Nitrosospira lacus: one gene and its partner. Each later gene encodes a partner of the first gene's protein in a complex. Links are inferred from orthologs where the notes say so. Each region holds a gene or a part of one and is shown on either strand. Other genes may lie near its edges. The genes, in order: dapF and EBAPG3_RS04290.

Region 1 (6,351 bases):
TTCGCGCAGCTTCTTGCGAAATTTCTGCCGGGTGGCATTGTCGCCTTCGCCCGCTTCCATTTGCGAGCCTATCTCCCTTGCCGCTGGCAGCAGCACATCGAGGATACGCTCTTCAGCATGATCTTCCGCACGGGCCCTCATCTTCTGGGTTTCCTGCTCGCGGGACTGCTTGATGGCGGATTCCACCAGATCACGAATAATGGAGTCCACATCGCGCCCGACATAACCCACCTCAGTGAATTTGGTCGCTTCCACTTTGATGAATGGAGCATCGGCAAGTTTTGCGAGACGGCGTGCGATTTCGGTCTTGCCGACTCCGGTAGGGCCGATCATGAGGATATTTTTTGGCGTGATTTCCTGCCGTAAAGGATCCATTACCTGCTGCCTGCGCCAGCGATTTCGGAGCGCAATGGCCACGGAGCGTTTGGCGGCGTCTTGACCGATAATGTGCTTGTCCAGCTCGTGGACGATTTCCTGCGGGGTCAATTGGGACATGGTTTCAGGGTATCGGTAATAAAGTGGCGGGATCTATGAAACCTGAGGAGAGAAGCAGGCTGGAACTGATATACGGAAGTAAGGGGGGCTTCGCCGGAGGTGTTCGGCAAAAGATACTGCATCTTCCCCTGTTTCATTACGTCCCACCGGTTACGTTTAGCTTGCACGCTACTCCAGAACTTCGATTATATGGTTCTGATTGGTATAGATACACAGGTCGCCCGCTATGGTAAGCGACTTCTTGACGATTTCCAGCGGTGTCAGGCTGGTATTTTCCAGGAGCGCGCGCGCTGCGGAATGAGCGTAAGAGCCTCCGCTGCCGATTGCGGCAAGCCCCAGTTCAGGCTCAATCACGTCACCCGAGCCTGTAATGATCAGTGTGGTTTCGGGATCCGCGACAACCAGCATTGCTTCCAGCCGGCGTAAAATGCGGTCGGTGCGCCAATCCTTGGCCAGTTCAACCGCCGAACGCATGAGGTGTCCCTGATGCTTCTCAAGCTTGCCTTCAAAACGTTCGAACAAGGTAAAAGCATCGGCTGTACCGCCTGCAAATCCCGCCAGAATTTTGTCATGGTAGAGCCTGCGCACCTTGCGGGCGCTGGCCTTGGCTACGATGGCGCCCAAGGTTACCTGGCCATCGCCCCCGAGCGCCACCTGCGTTCCGCGCCGGGCCGAAAGTATGGTAGTACCGCGAAATTCTGGCATGTGTCAGCGCGAAATGAGTGAGATCGCAGATTATACCTAAATCCGGCGGTTGACCGCTCATTTTTAAGTCATTTTGAGTTAAACGCCGCGACCCGTCATGATTCTTGCTCCACTTGAACTCCACCTGTCCGGTGAGTTCACATTGCTGTGTCGTTGGCAACGCCCAGGAATGGAGATTAACCCTCCTTGTACCTCGCCCCCGCATTCCAATAACCGCATGCTATCCCGCCTGAATACCGGATTCGGACAGGACGTCGATGCGTCGAGAAAAAAAGCTGTACGGATAGCAACCTGCCGGACTCATTCAGAGGCCCTCATTTCCGGCTTTGATTCCCCTCCCTTTCTTCTTGGCGCGCGGATGCGCAGCATCATAGACTTTCGCCAAATGTTGAAAATCAAGATGAGTATAAATTTGTGTGGTGCTGATGCTGGCGTGTCCCAGCATTTCCTGCACTGCGCGCAAGTCGCCACTGGACTGCAGCAGGTGGGAGGCAAATGAGTGCCGCAGAACATGAGGATGGATATTGGTGCTGATTCCTTGCCGCGACGCCTGAATTTTTAACCGTTGACTGACTGACCGCGGACTGATGTTTCTTCCATACCGCGACACGAATAACGCAGTTGCGCCGGGTTTGACCAGCACTTCGCGCAGTTTTATCCATTCGCGCAGGATGCGTGCCGCCTGGCTCCCTACGGGTACTATGCGAGTCTTGCCGCCTTTTCCGGTAACGCGCGCCGTACCGTCGGAAAAACTCAGGTCCCTCGGCTGCAGGCCGGTAAGTTCAGCCAGCCGGAGTCCCGAGGAATAACACAGCTCGAACATGGCTTTGTCCCGTAATGCCATTGGGTCATTTTCAACGGGAAAGTCCAGCAGCTTCGCTGCCTCGTCGGGTGAAAGAGTATGGGGCAACGCTCGGGGCGATTTTGGGGCGTGTACCCCGGCGCATGGATTGCAGGTATAGCCGTGATGACGCGCCAAATAGTGGTAGAAGCCACGCCATGCAGACAGCATTCTAGCCAGGCTTCTGCCGGAAAATCCCTTTCCGTGACGCTGGGCGACAAAGCGGCGAATATGATGAATTCGCAATTGATCGAGCGATGTTTCATTCGCGAAGTTGAGCAGGATCGCAATATCATGCGCGTAACTTTTGCAGGTGAGCGATGACAAGCGCCTTACATTGAGAAGATGGGAAAGATAGGCGGCCGCGAGTACAGCCTGGTTATCTCCGGACGTCATAGTAGCCATTATGCTGAAGTTATTTTCGGATATTCATACGTTTTTTCGACTTCTAGAATTGTCGAGCCGGTTTGTATCGTACCAATGCAGCGCTTACCAATTCTCCAAGCTGCGTCAGATATAGGGTTCCCATTTCGGGATAGAAGCGCTGCGGGTCTTCGCTTGCCATCACCAGCAGACCGATGGTTTGCTCCGCTCGCAAAGGCACCAGTGCAAACGAGCGCAGGTGACCCGCACTTTCCCCGAACCAATTCTTGATTTCCTCCAGTACGTGAAGGCCGCAACAGGGATGCACCAGGCTTTCCGTCATGATGTGAATATCAGCACTGGTTTGAGTGAATTCCGGAAGCTGCGGGCTTTCGGCGGTCAGGTTCCATAGCCTTAGTGTCATATGAGGTATGGAAAAATCCTCATGCAGATTAAAATTCAGTCCGTGCAGCAGATCTTTCAGGTCCGTGAAGGTAAGCAGCATTATGGCGAGACGATGCATTTTCTGATTGATGGCGCCGTTTTCCTCGCCAAATCGGACCAATTCACCCAGTTTGTCCTGAAGGATATGATTCTTGTCCCGAAGTGCAATGATTTGCCGCTCGCTGATGGGAATGGCTCCGCCGCCGTGCAGGTGAGGAACCCGGATGTCTGCCAGCATGCCGGCATGCTCCTCAAAAAATTGAGGGTGGTCCCGCAAATACTGGGCGACTTCTTCCGAGCTGAATTTCATGTTTCTCCCCGGTTCAATTTTTAGGATCCGAATAAATCCCGAGTTTGCGGCAGACTTATTCAGAGAATCTTTAAGTCGATCTCTCCATCAAATACGGTGGTAGCAGGTCCCGTCATCCAGACCGGTTGATTTTCACCTTCCCAGCGGACGATCAAGTCGCCGCTGCGAAAACTGACTTTAACCTTTGACTCCAGCAATCCGCGTTGAATACCTGCCACCACGGCGGCGCAAGCTCCGGTGCCACAAGCCAGCGTTTCACCCGCACCGCGCTCATACACCCGCAGACGGATATGACTGCGATCAATCACCTGCATATATCCGGCGTTGACCCGCTTGGGGAAGCATGGATGCCGCTCAATCAGTTCACCTTCGGTCAATACCGGAGCATGATCCAAGTCTGCTACCCATTGCACCGCGTGAGGGTTCCCCATGGAAACAGCGCTGATTTCCACCTGCCTGCCGTCGATATCGAGTGGATAAGTCAGTGCGCGCTTTTCGGCGGCAAAGGGAATCTCCCGCGGCTCAAATTTCGGTGCGCCCATATTGACGGTCACTTCACCATTGGCCTCCAATCTGGGAATGATCAGGCCGCCATGTGTTTCCACGCGGATTTCATTTTTATTTGTCATCCCGCGGTCATGCACATAGCGAACGAAGCAGCGCGCACCGTTGCCGCATTGTTCCACCTCGCCGCCATCGGCGTTGAAAATGCGATAGCGAAAGTCAGCGTCGCCTTCAGCGGCTTCTATCAATAGAATCTGATCACAGCCGATGCCAAAATGACGGTTGGCGAGCAGGCGCAGTTGCTCAGGGCCCAGAAATGGGGATTGATTTATCCCGTCAATAACGACGAAATCATTGCCCAGTCCATGCATCTTAGTAAATTTGAGTTTCATTAATGAGCCACCCATTTCATCGGACAATTCCGCCCGCACCGGAAAAGCCAACGAATATATCCCTCCCGGTGCGAGTTTGTTACAGGAAGATACCCCTGTCAATCGGCCGCCATGCCGGCACCATGGCTCCTTTCACTGCAAAAGCCCCTTTGCAGGCGAAGTGCGGTCAACGAAGACCCCTGTGTCGCACGCCGGAGGATGCGGAAAGAGAAGGAAAAGAAATCAGGCGCATCATCATGACCGTGGTGATATACGCTTGGCACGAGCCGCGGCCACATGTACCGTCGCAGGGGCGATACTGCACGGATATGAGCAAAGCGGAAGTTGTATAAGCTGACTGTACTATTGTCTCTCTTCTTAATACGCGCGTAATTTGGTATTCTACAGTCCCTTCATAAAACTATATGCGGCTGGATAACATGAGTGAATACCTTTTTACTTCCGAATCCGTATCTGAAGGCCACCCCGACAAGGTGGCGGATCAGATTTCCGACTCAATTCTGGATGCCATCCTGGCTCAGGATGCCAACGCGCGAGTAGCCTGCGAGACCTTGTGCAGCACGGGTCTGATCGTTATGTCAGGGGAGATTACCACCGAGGCCAACGTTGACTATATGCAAGTCGCGCGCTCGGCCGTCAAGCGTATCGGTTACAACAGCTCCGATATTGGGTTTGACTATCATACCTGTGCCGTGTTGACTGCTTTCAACAAACAGTCCGCTGATATTGCACAAGGGGTAAATCGCAGTAAGGAAGAGGAAATGGATCAGGGGGCAGGCGACCAGGGACTGATGTTTGGCTATGCGTGCGACGAGACGCCGCAATTGATGCCGATGCCGATTTACTATGCCCATCGCTTGATGGAGCGGCAAGCGGAGCTGAGAAAAGATGGACGCCTGCCGTGGCTGCGTCCGGATGCCAAGTCGCAGGTATCGGTACGCTATCTGAATGGTAAGCCGCAACGCATCGAAACTGTAGTGATATCCACCCAGCACAATCCGGACATCTCCCACGCGGAACTGAGTGAAGCGGTAATCGAGGAAATCATCAAGCCGGTACTTCCGAAAAATATGCTGAATGGTCAGACTCGTTATCTGGTCAACCCTACCGGCCGCTTCGTGGTGGGCGGACCAATGGGCGACTGCGGGTTGACCGGCCGCAAGATCATCGTGGATAGCTATGGCGGGACGGCGCACCATGGCGGCGGTGCTTTCTCTGGCAAGGATCCATCCAAGGTGGATCGCTCCGCAGCCTACGCCGGGCGTTATGTCGCCAAGAACATCGTTGCCGCGGGCATTGCCAGCAGATGTGAAGTGCAGATAGCCTATGCTATCGGTGTGGCACGACCGGTTTCACTCATGGTTGATACTTACGGAACCGGCAAGATTTCCGACGATAAAATCGTCAAGCTGATCGAACAGCATTTTGACTTGCGTCCTCGTGCTATTATTCATACTCTTAATCTGCTGCGTCCAATTTACCAGAAGACTGCCGCCTATGGCCACTTTGGGCGGGATGAGCCGGAATTCACCTGGGAGGCCACCGATAAAGCCGCACGACTTCGCGCCGATGCGGGAATCGAGGTCGCGGTTGAGGCATAAGCAGAGAAGGTCATGTTAGCTTCAATTCCTCCCCCACTGAGGAGCGCTGCGACGGGCAGAGTCCCGCGAGGCTCGGCGGGGGAGAATCGCAATAACGGCGCTCGTTCATTTTTTAGGAGATTTGTTCCATGAACGCTGTGCTCAGTCCTGCATCTATACCTGCCCCCGCCTCTACGCTTATGAGCAGCGAATTTACCGATTATAAAGTTGCCGATATGTCCCTGGCGGAATGGGGGCGCAAGGAAATAGCCATTGCTGAAACCGAGATGCCCGGCCTGATGGCGCTACGGGAAGAATATGCCGGCGGAAAACCTTTGGCAGGCGCGCGTGTTGCCGGTTCGCTCCACATGACTATTCAGACAGCGGTGCTGATCGAGACCCTGATCGAATTGGGAGCGGAAGTGCGCTGGGCTTCGTGCAATATCTTTTCCACCCAGGATCATGCGGCGGCGGCCATCGCAGCGAAAGGCATTCCGGTTTTTGCCTACAAGGGTGAGTCGCTGGATGATTATTGGGAATATACCCACCGCATCTTTGAGTGGTCCGGTGACGAGCAATCGAGTGCGAATGGTACGCCCAATATGATTCTGGACGACGGTGGCGATGCAACGCTGCTGATCATTCTTGGCAGCAGGGCGGAAAAAGACCCATCGGTCATCGCCCATCCAGCCAATGAAGAAGAGCATGCATTGTTCG
Region 2 (6,395 bases), 140 kb from region 1 along the record:
GTTGGCATTTTGCTGAATGGCGGGGAGATCCGGCAGCGCAGGGTAGGCAATTCCTCGACGCACTGCGTTTACTGCAAGCACTGGGAGAGGCCCTCAGGAACGGAAGGGTCGAAACCTATGCTAGCCTTCACAAGCAACTCATGTTAAGTTTTGAAGAAATGGAACAGATATTCGAACTGATGACCCGTGCCAATCTGGTTCGGCAGGTAAAAACGGGTGGATGGGTTCAAATAATTGATCCCAGTAAAATCATGGTTGCGGATATTTACCGGTTGTTTGTATTTCGTCCCGAAGCAATGCGCGCCGCGGTGGCGGGTGAAGCAACGCTGGAACCACTGCTCGATAGCATCTCAACCGGCATAGACGAGAAAATGAATGTGCCGCTGTCGCTACTCTTGGCGGAAACGGCGGCCGGGAATTCAACACCGCAGCAAGATGACGCTCTGGCGCAAAAAGTAACCTCACCTGGAGTCACTCAGTAAAAAAATGATGCAACGCGCGCTCGCCATCTTGCTCTGTGTGCTACTGTCACTGCCGCCCCTCTCCTATGCAAGGGGCTTCGTGTTCACGGATTCCACCGGCAAGAAGCTCACTCTTTCCGACTATAAGGGCAAGTGGGTCTTGATAAATTTCTGGGCCACTTGGTGCCCGCCTTGCCTGAAGGAAATTCCTGATCTCGTGTCGCTTTATGAGAGCCGCAAGGATGTAGTGGTAATCGGCATAGCGATGGACTACCAGAATCCGAAGACGGTGATGAAATTCGCTGACTCACTATCGATTTCCTATCCCATCGTGCTGGGTGACAGAAAAATTGCTGCTCAAATCGGCCCCGTGTCGATGCTGCCTACTACCTATTTATTCGATCCCGCCGGTCAGCCGGCAGCCTATAAGGTGGGGCTAATTTCGCGGGAAAGTCTGGAGGAATTCATGCGAGAAAACCCCCCAAGCCCTCAAAGCCATCCTCCCGGCGAAACAAGTCAGCGAAAGCGCAAATAAATTCAGGGAAATGGGGATGGCTTCGGTTCAGGTGCCAGCTTGAAAAGGTCAGCGAGTGAAAGAAAGCGGGTCAGGCTTCACCTATCCCCTTTTTCATAAAATCAATGATATCCCGCAAAGGGACGACCTGAGACTTTTCATCCCGCCGTCCTTGATACTCTACATTTCCCTCTTTCAAACCCCGTTCTCCGACAACAATGCGGTGAGGGATGCCAATCAACTCCATGTCGGCAAACATCACACCAAGGCGTTCGTCACGATCATCAAGCAGAACATCGATGCCGGCATTGACGATTTCCGTGTACAACTTCTCTGTCTCAATCCTCACCTGCGCATTCTTCTTCAGTCCGATAGGAACGATAGCGACCTGAAATGGCGCTATCGCATCCGGAAAAATAATGCCGCGCTGGTCATGGCTCTGCTCGATGGCCGCGGCCACGATACGCGATATCCCGATACCATAGCATCCCATTTCCATCGGACGTGATTGACCGGATTCATCGAGATAGGCGGCTTTCATCGCTTCCGAGTATTTGGTGCGTAACTGGAAAATATGTCCCACCTCGATGCCACGGCAGATCTCCAGCCGCCCCCCGCCATCCGGAGACAGGTCTCCGGAAACCGCATTGCGGATATCCAGCGTATAGTCAGGCTCTTTCGTATCACGCTCAAAATTAACGTTTGTAAGATGATAGTTCTCTTCATTTGCACCGCAAATGAAATTGCTCATTACCATCACAGAGTGATCTGCGATAACCGGAAGCGTTAAGCCGACAGGTCCTATGTATCCGGGAAGAGAACCGGTCTCCGCAAGAATCTCCGCCTCGGTCGCCAGTCGGAAATCGGTAAGGAAAGGGATTTTGCGGATCTTCGTCTCGTTAAGATGATGATCGCCGCGCAGCAGCAATAAATGCATCCTGCCACTCGCGATAACCGCCAGGGTTTTTACAGTGTCTGTGACAGGAAGGTTGAGAAACGCCGCAACCTCCTCACAGGTTTTTATGCCAGCCGTTTCGACTTTCCGCATGATGCCCCCGGCCGCTTCGCGTAATTGTGCCGGACGCAACGCCTCGGCCATTTCGATATTGGCGGCGTAATCCGAACCCGGACAGAAAACGATGGCGTCCTCGCCCGAATCCGCCAGAACATGAAACTCGTGCGAGCCGCTTCCGCCTATCGCTCCGGTATCCGCGGTGACTGCGCGAAACATCAACCCCATGCGGGTGAATATCCGCTGGTAGGCGTCGTGCATTATTCCGTAGGTCCTTTCCAGGCTGGCAACCCCGGTATGGAATGAATAAGCATCTTTCATGATAAATTCCCGTGCCCTCATCACACCGAATCGAGGCCGGATTTCATCGCGGAACTTGGTTTGAATCTGATAAAAAGTAAACGGCAATTGGCGATAACTTTTTATCTCTCGCCTCGCAATATCGGTAATGACTTCCTCATGCGTAGGGCCAAAACAGAAATCGCGCTGATGCCTGTCCTTGATTTTCAGCATCTGCGGGCCGAATACGTCCCAGCGTCCGGTCTCCTGCCAGAGTTCGGCAGGTTGCACCGCAGGCATCAAAAGTTCCACCGCGCCGCTCTTGTCCATTTCCTCCCGCACGATATTTTCAACCTTGCGCAAAACTCTCAATCCCAGCGGCATCCATGTATAAAGGCCGCTCCCTAAACGCCTGATGAGCCCTGCACGCAACATCAGCTTATGGCTCACCAATTCCGCTTCGGCAGGCGCCTCCTTAAGGGTTGAAATAAAGAAATCCGATACCCGCATGTGTGTTCCTATAATCATTGAATTGGAATAATTCTACTCTGAAAAATCGTAATGCCAATCGTATCGTTGAATTTTGACAGCATGAGCCATGCGAAGATGGATGGCTACATGCGCAACCCAAACTGGGTCAAATCCGGTGGTGAAAAGGAATGGAACGAGTAAGAACGCACGATGAACTCAAAAAGCAGGTGTTAACCAAATATGGGGGCTATTAATCTCGTGACAGCTTTCAATCTAGGATAAAATATGAAAAAATTTGTCCTCTTGTGACGGATCAAACGGGTGAATCGCATGATCGACCGCAACGGATATCGCTCCAATGTCGGTATTATTCTACTGAACTCGAAGAATGAGGTTTTTTGGGGCAAGCGCATCAAGCAGGACTCTTGGCAATTTCCCCAGGGAGGTATCAAGCCGGGCGAAAGTCCGGAACAGGCGATGTATCGGGAATTGACGGAAGAAGTAGGCTTGCACCCCCGGCATGTCGAGATCATTGGCCGCACGCGCGACTGGCTGCGCTACGAAGTCCCGGATCAATGGATAAGGCGCGACTGGCGGGGAAATTACAAAGGACAGAAGCAAATCTGGTATCTTTTGCGCCTGCTCGGCCGTGATTGTGATGTGTCGCTGCGTACAAGTGTTCGTCCGGAATTCGACGCCTGGCGCTGGAATCAATACTGGGTGGAATTGGAATCCGTGGTCGAGTTCAAACGCCAGGTCTATCGACAGGCACTGACCGAGCTTGCCCGCCTGCTCAATCGCGCTCCCTTTGATGGCAATGGCTACGGTGGATCCGGTCATCCTGGCGGCAGGGAACAGGCTGCGATCGCACCTCCTAAACAGGGCGAATAGAAAAAATGGGCAGATTTAGTATAAGCACACCGTACAACATTATCTCCGGCCCGTTAAGGCACGTATGGGTTTCGTCAAAATTCTGAATTTTCGAGCATCCATTCATGGATTGCCTGCTTATCCCTTTTGCCACCCTATCTCAGCCCCCCCAATTGCCGAATGAGAAACATTTTTCGCATATCTCGGAACGGAAGCTGGATTAACCTTCTTTGCTCCACTATGATAAAAATGAGTCTGCCTGTAGCGTTGAATTTTTAGAGGTGCCCATTATCGCCACCAAGAGGTGCCCTGACGGATAATTTGTAGGCGTAATCGGCTGCGCCACTACAGCCGCGTTTTTAGGAGATTACCAATGATAATGCGGACATTAATCATATCGCTGCTGTCTATTGGAGTCATTGCTGCCCCAAGCGCCGCGCTTGCTGCCAATGAACCCATCCAGCCAATCGAAGCCGCGAAACCCAAGAATGCAGACATGGTGGAACTGGGCAAGATGCTCTTTTTCGATCCACGTCTATCGAAGTCTGGATTCATTTCCTGTAATTCCTGTCACAACCTGAGCATGGGTGGCACAGACAATCTGCCAACCTCCATTGGCCACAAGTGGCACGAGGGACCGATCAGCGCGCCCACGGTATTGAACTCCAGCATGAATCTGGCACAGTTCTGGGATGGCCGCGCCAAGGACTTGAAAGAACAGGCGGGCGGACCCATCGCAAACCCGGGCGAGATGGGATTCACCCATGAATTGGCGGTCGATGTACTACGTTCCATTCCGGAATACCGGACCCGCTTCAAGCAACTGTTTCGCTCAGATAAAATCGATATAGGTATGGTCACCGATGCGATTGCCGCATTCGAAGAGACTCTGGTGACACCCGACTCTCGTTTCGACAAATGGCTCAAAGGTGACAAAAAAGCCCTGAATCAAACAGAGTTGGAGGGTTACAAGCTATTCAAGGAGAGTGGATGCACGAGTTGCCATAATGGTGCTGCCGTAGGTGGCGGCTCATTCCAGAAATTTGGTATTCATGAACCCTACAAGACGACCAGTAAGGCCGAAGGGCGGTTTGCAGTGACTGGCAAGGACGCCGACCGCTTCATGTTCAAAGTCCCGACCCTGCGAAACGTGGAATTAACTTACCCCTATTTTCATGATGGTGCCGCCGCGACACTGGAAGAAGCAGTGGACACCATGGGCCGGCTACAGCTGGGCCGCACGTTCAATAAGGAAGAAAATGCCAAAATCGTGGCATTCTTAAAAACGTTGACCGGCAAACAGCCTGAGTTCAAGCTACCTATCCTTCCGCCTTCTACCAATGAAACACCAAGGCCCAAGCCTTTTGGGTAATTAACAGGGTGATACTCGTCATGGCGTCCGCGGCTTTACGGGTATAATTTCTGAAATCTGCCAAGCCGAAAAAATTCGGCTTGGCATTCAAACACCAGACAATTCAATACTTTCGATTCAAGCTGCAAACAGGCAATGATTGCCGTGGCTGTTCACAAAAGTGACAGTCATTTTTCCTGTATTATTTTTAGCTTTGATTAATTTTTACGAATTGACGCTAAGCGAATTTTTGACCGCCGGGCTGGTTCGATTTATTGAATGCCCGTTGCTTTACCTTTCGACCAGGAATATGGATTTACTCCTGAAAATCAAGTAGAGTTACTTTTTGAATAATTAAAATATGGAGTCCCCCATGAGCGCAAAAGGGCAATTGTTACAAGACCCATTTCTGAATACATTGCGGAAGGAACATATTCCAGTGTCGATTTATCTGGTAAACGGTATCAAGCTACAAGGTCATATTGATTCGTTTGACCAGTATGTCGTGTTGCTGAAAAATACCGTCACGCAGATGGTATACAAGCACGCAATCTCCACCGTTGTCCCCGCCAGGGCAGTTTCCATTCCATTTGAGGCACCCGCTATACCTGATGCTTGATCGTCCTGCGGGTAATACATCCGGGGCTAACGCCGCCGTGCTGGTTAGCCTTGATTTTAACGATTGCGATTACGCCGAGAATCTCGAGGAACTGCGGCAATTGGCCACGAGTGATGCGCTTGCAATTTGCGCAGTGATCAAGGGAGGGCGCTCCCGGCCTGATTCCGCCACATTTGCGGGCAGCGGCAAGGTTGACGAGATTAAGGCGGCATTGGAGCAAACCGGGGCATCACTGGTAATTTTCAATCACGATCTATCTCCGGCCCAGCAACGCAATCTGGAGCGGCACCTTGGATGTCGTGTGATCGATCGCACCAGCCTGATTTTAGACATATTTGCCCAGCGCGCCAAAAGCCATGAGGGCAAATTGCAAGTGGAACTGGCACAACTTGAGCATCTTGCCACTCGCCTCGTACGCGGGTGGACGCACCTTGAACGGCAAAAGGGTGGCATCGGCTTACGCGGCCCCGGCGAAACCCAACTGGAAACGGACCGGCGCCTGCTCGGCAAGCGGGTTAAACTGCTGAAGGAAAAACTCGCCAGATTCCAGCACCAGCGGAAGCTACAGCGCCGTTCAAGGCAGCGCACTCGGATGCTGTCGGTTTCCATTGTCGGCTATACCAACGCTGGCAAATCCACTTTGTTCAATCGGCTCACCCGTGCGCATTCCTATGTCGCCGATCAATTATTCGCTACCCTGGATGCTACCACTCGCAAGTTGTTTATCCCGGATCATGGCTCGCTTGTGATTTCGGACACGGTAGGCTTCATTCGCGACTTGCCACATACGCTCGTTGCCGCATTCCGCGCCACGCTGG

Evidence for each region.
Region 2: the proteins of dapF (region 1) and EBAPG3_RS04290 are in contact, whole or in part, in a solved structure (PDB 5YGU), measured with the Escherichia coli proteins. The link is inferred for Nitrosospira lacus from one-to-one orthologs.

The regions. Positions count from the first base shown.
Region 1 is NZ_CP021106.3:820,152-826,502, forward strand. What follows is about bases 2,137-4,879. They hold dapF (diaminopimelate epimerase), read right to left. Parts: upstream 4,055-4,879; coding sequence 3,218-4,054; downstream 2,137-3,217. Other genes in these bases: xerC (tyrosine recombinase XerC), read right to left, coding at 2,137-2,437; EBAPG3_RS03675 (DUF484 family protein), read right to left, coding at 2,490-3,158; metK (methionine adenosyltransferase), read left to right, coding at 4,474-4,879. In the rest of the region: ATP-dependent protease ATPase subunit HslU, read right to left, coding at 1-495; ATP-dependent protease subunit HslV, read right to left, coding at 664-1,200; more of xerC, read right to left, coding at 1,505-2,136; more of metK, read left to right, coding at 4,880-5,655; ahcY (adenosylhomocysteinase), read left to right, coding at 5,835-6,351. UniProt on the Escherichia coli protein: Involved in the succinylase branch of the L-lysine biosynthesis and in the biosynthesis of the pentapeptide incorporated in the peptidoglycan moiety. Catalyzes the stereoinversion of LL-2,6-diaminopimelate (L,L-DAP) to meso-diaminopimelate (meso-DAP).
Region 2 is NZ_CP021106.3:956,634-963,028, reverse strand. Bases 2,061-4,847 are described here. They hold EBAPG3_RS04290 (RNA pyrophosphohydrolase), read left to right. Parts: upstream 2,061-3,067; coding sequence 3,068-3,628; downstream 3,629-4,847. Other genes in these bases: EBAPG3_RS04285 (cytochrome-c peroxidase), read left to right, coding at 3,981-4,847; EBAPG3_RS04295 (proline--tRNA ligase), read right to left, coding at 2,061-2,776. Outside these bases: EBAPG3_RS04305 (YihY family inner membrane protein), read left to right, coding at 1-482; EBAPG3_RS04300 (TlpA family protein disulfide reductase), read left to right, coding at 490-996; more of EBAPG3_RS04295, read right to left, coding at 1,067-2,060; more of EBAPG3_RS04285, read left to right, coding at 4,848-4,979; RNA chaperone Hfq, read left to right, coding at 5,332-5,577; GTPase HflX, read left to right, coding at 5,570-6,395. UniProt on the Escherichia coli protein: Master regulator of 5'-end-dependent mRNA decay.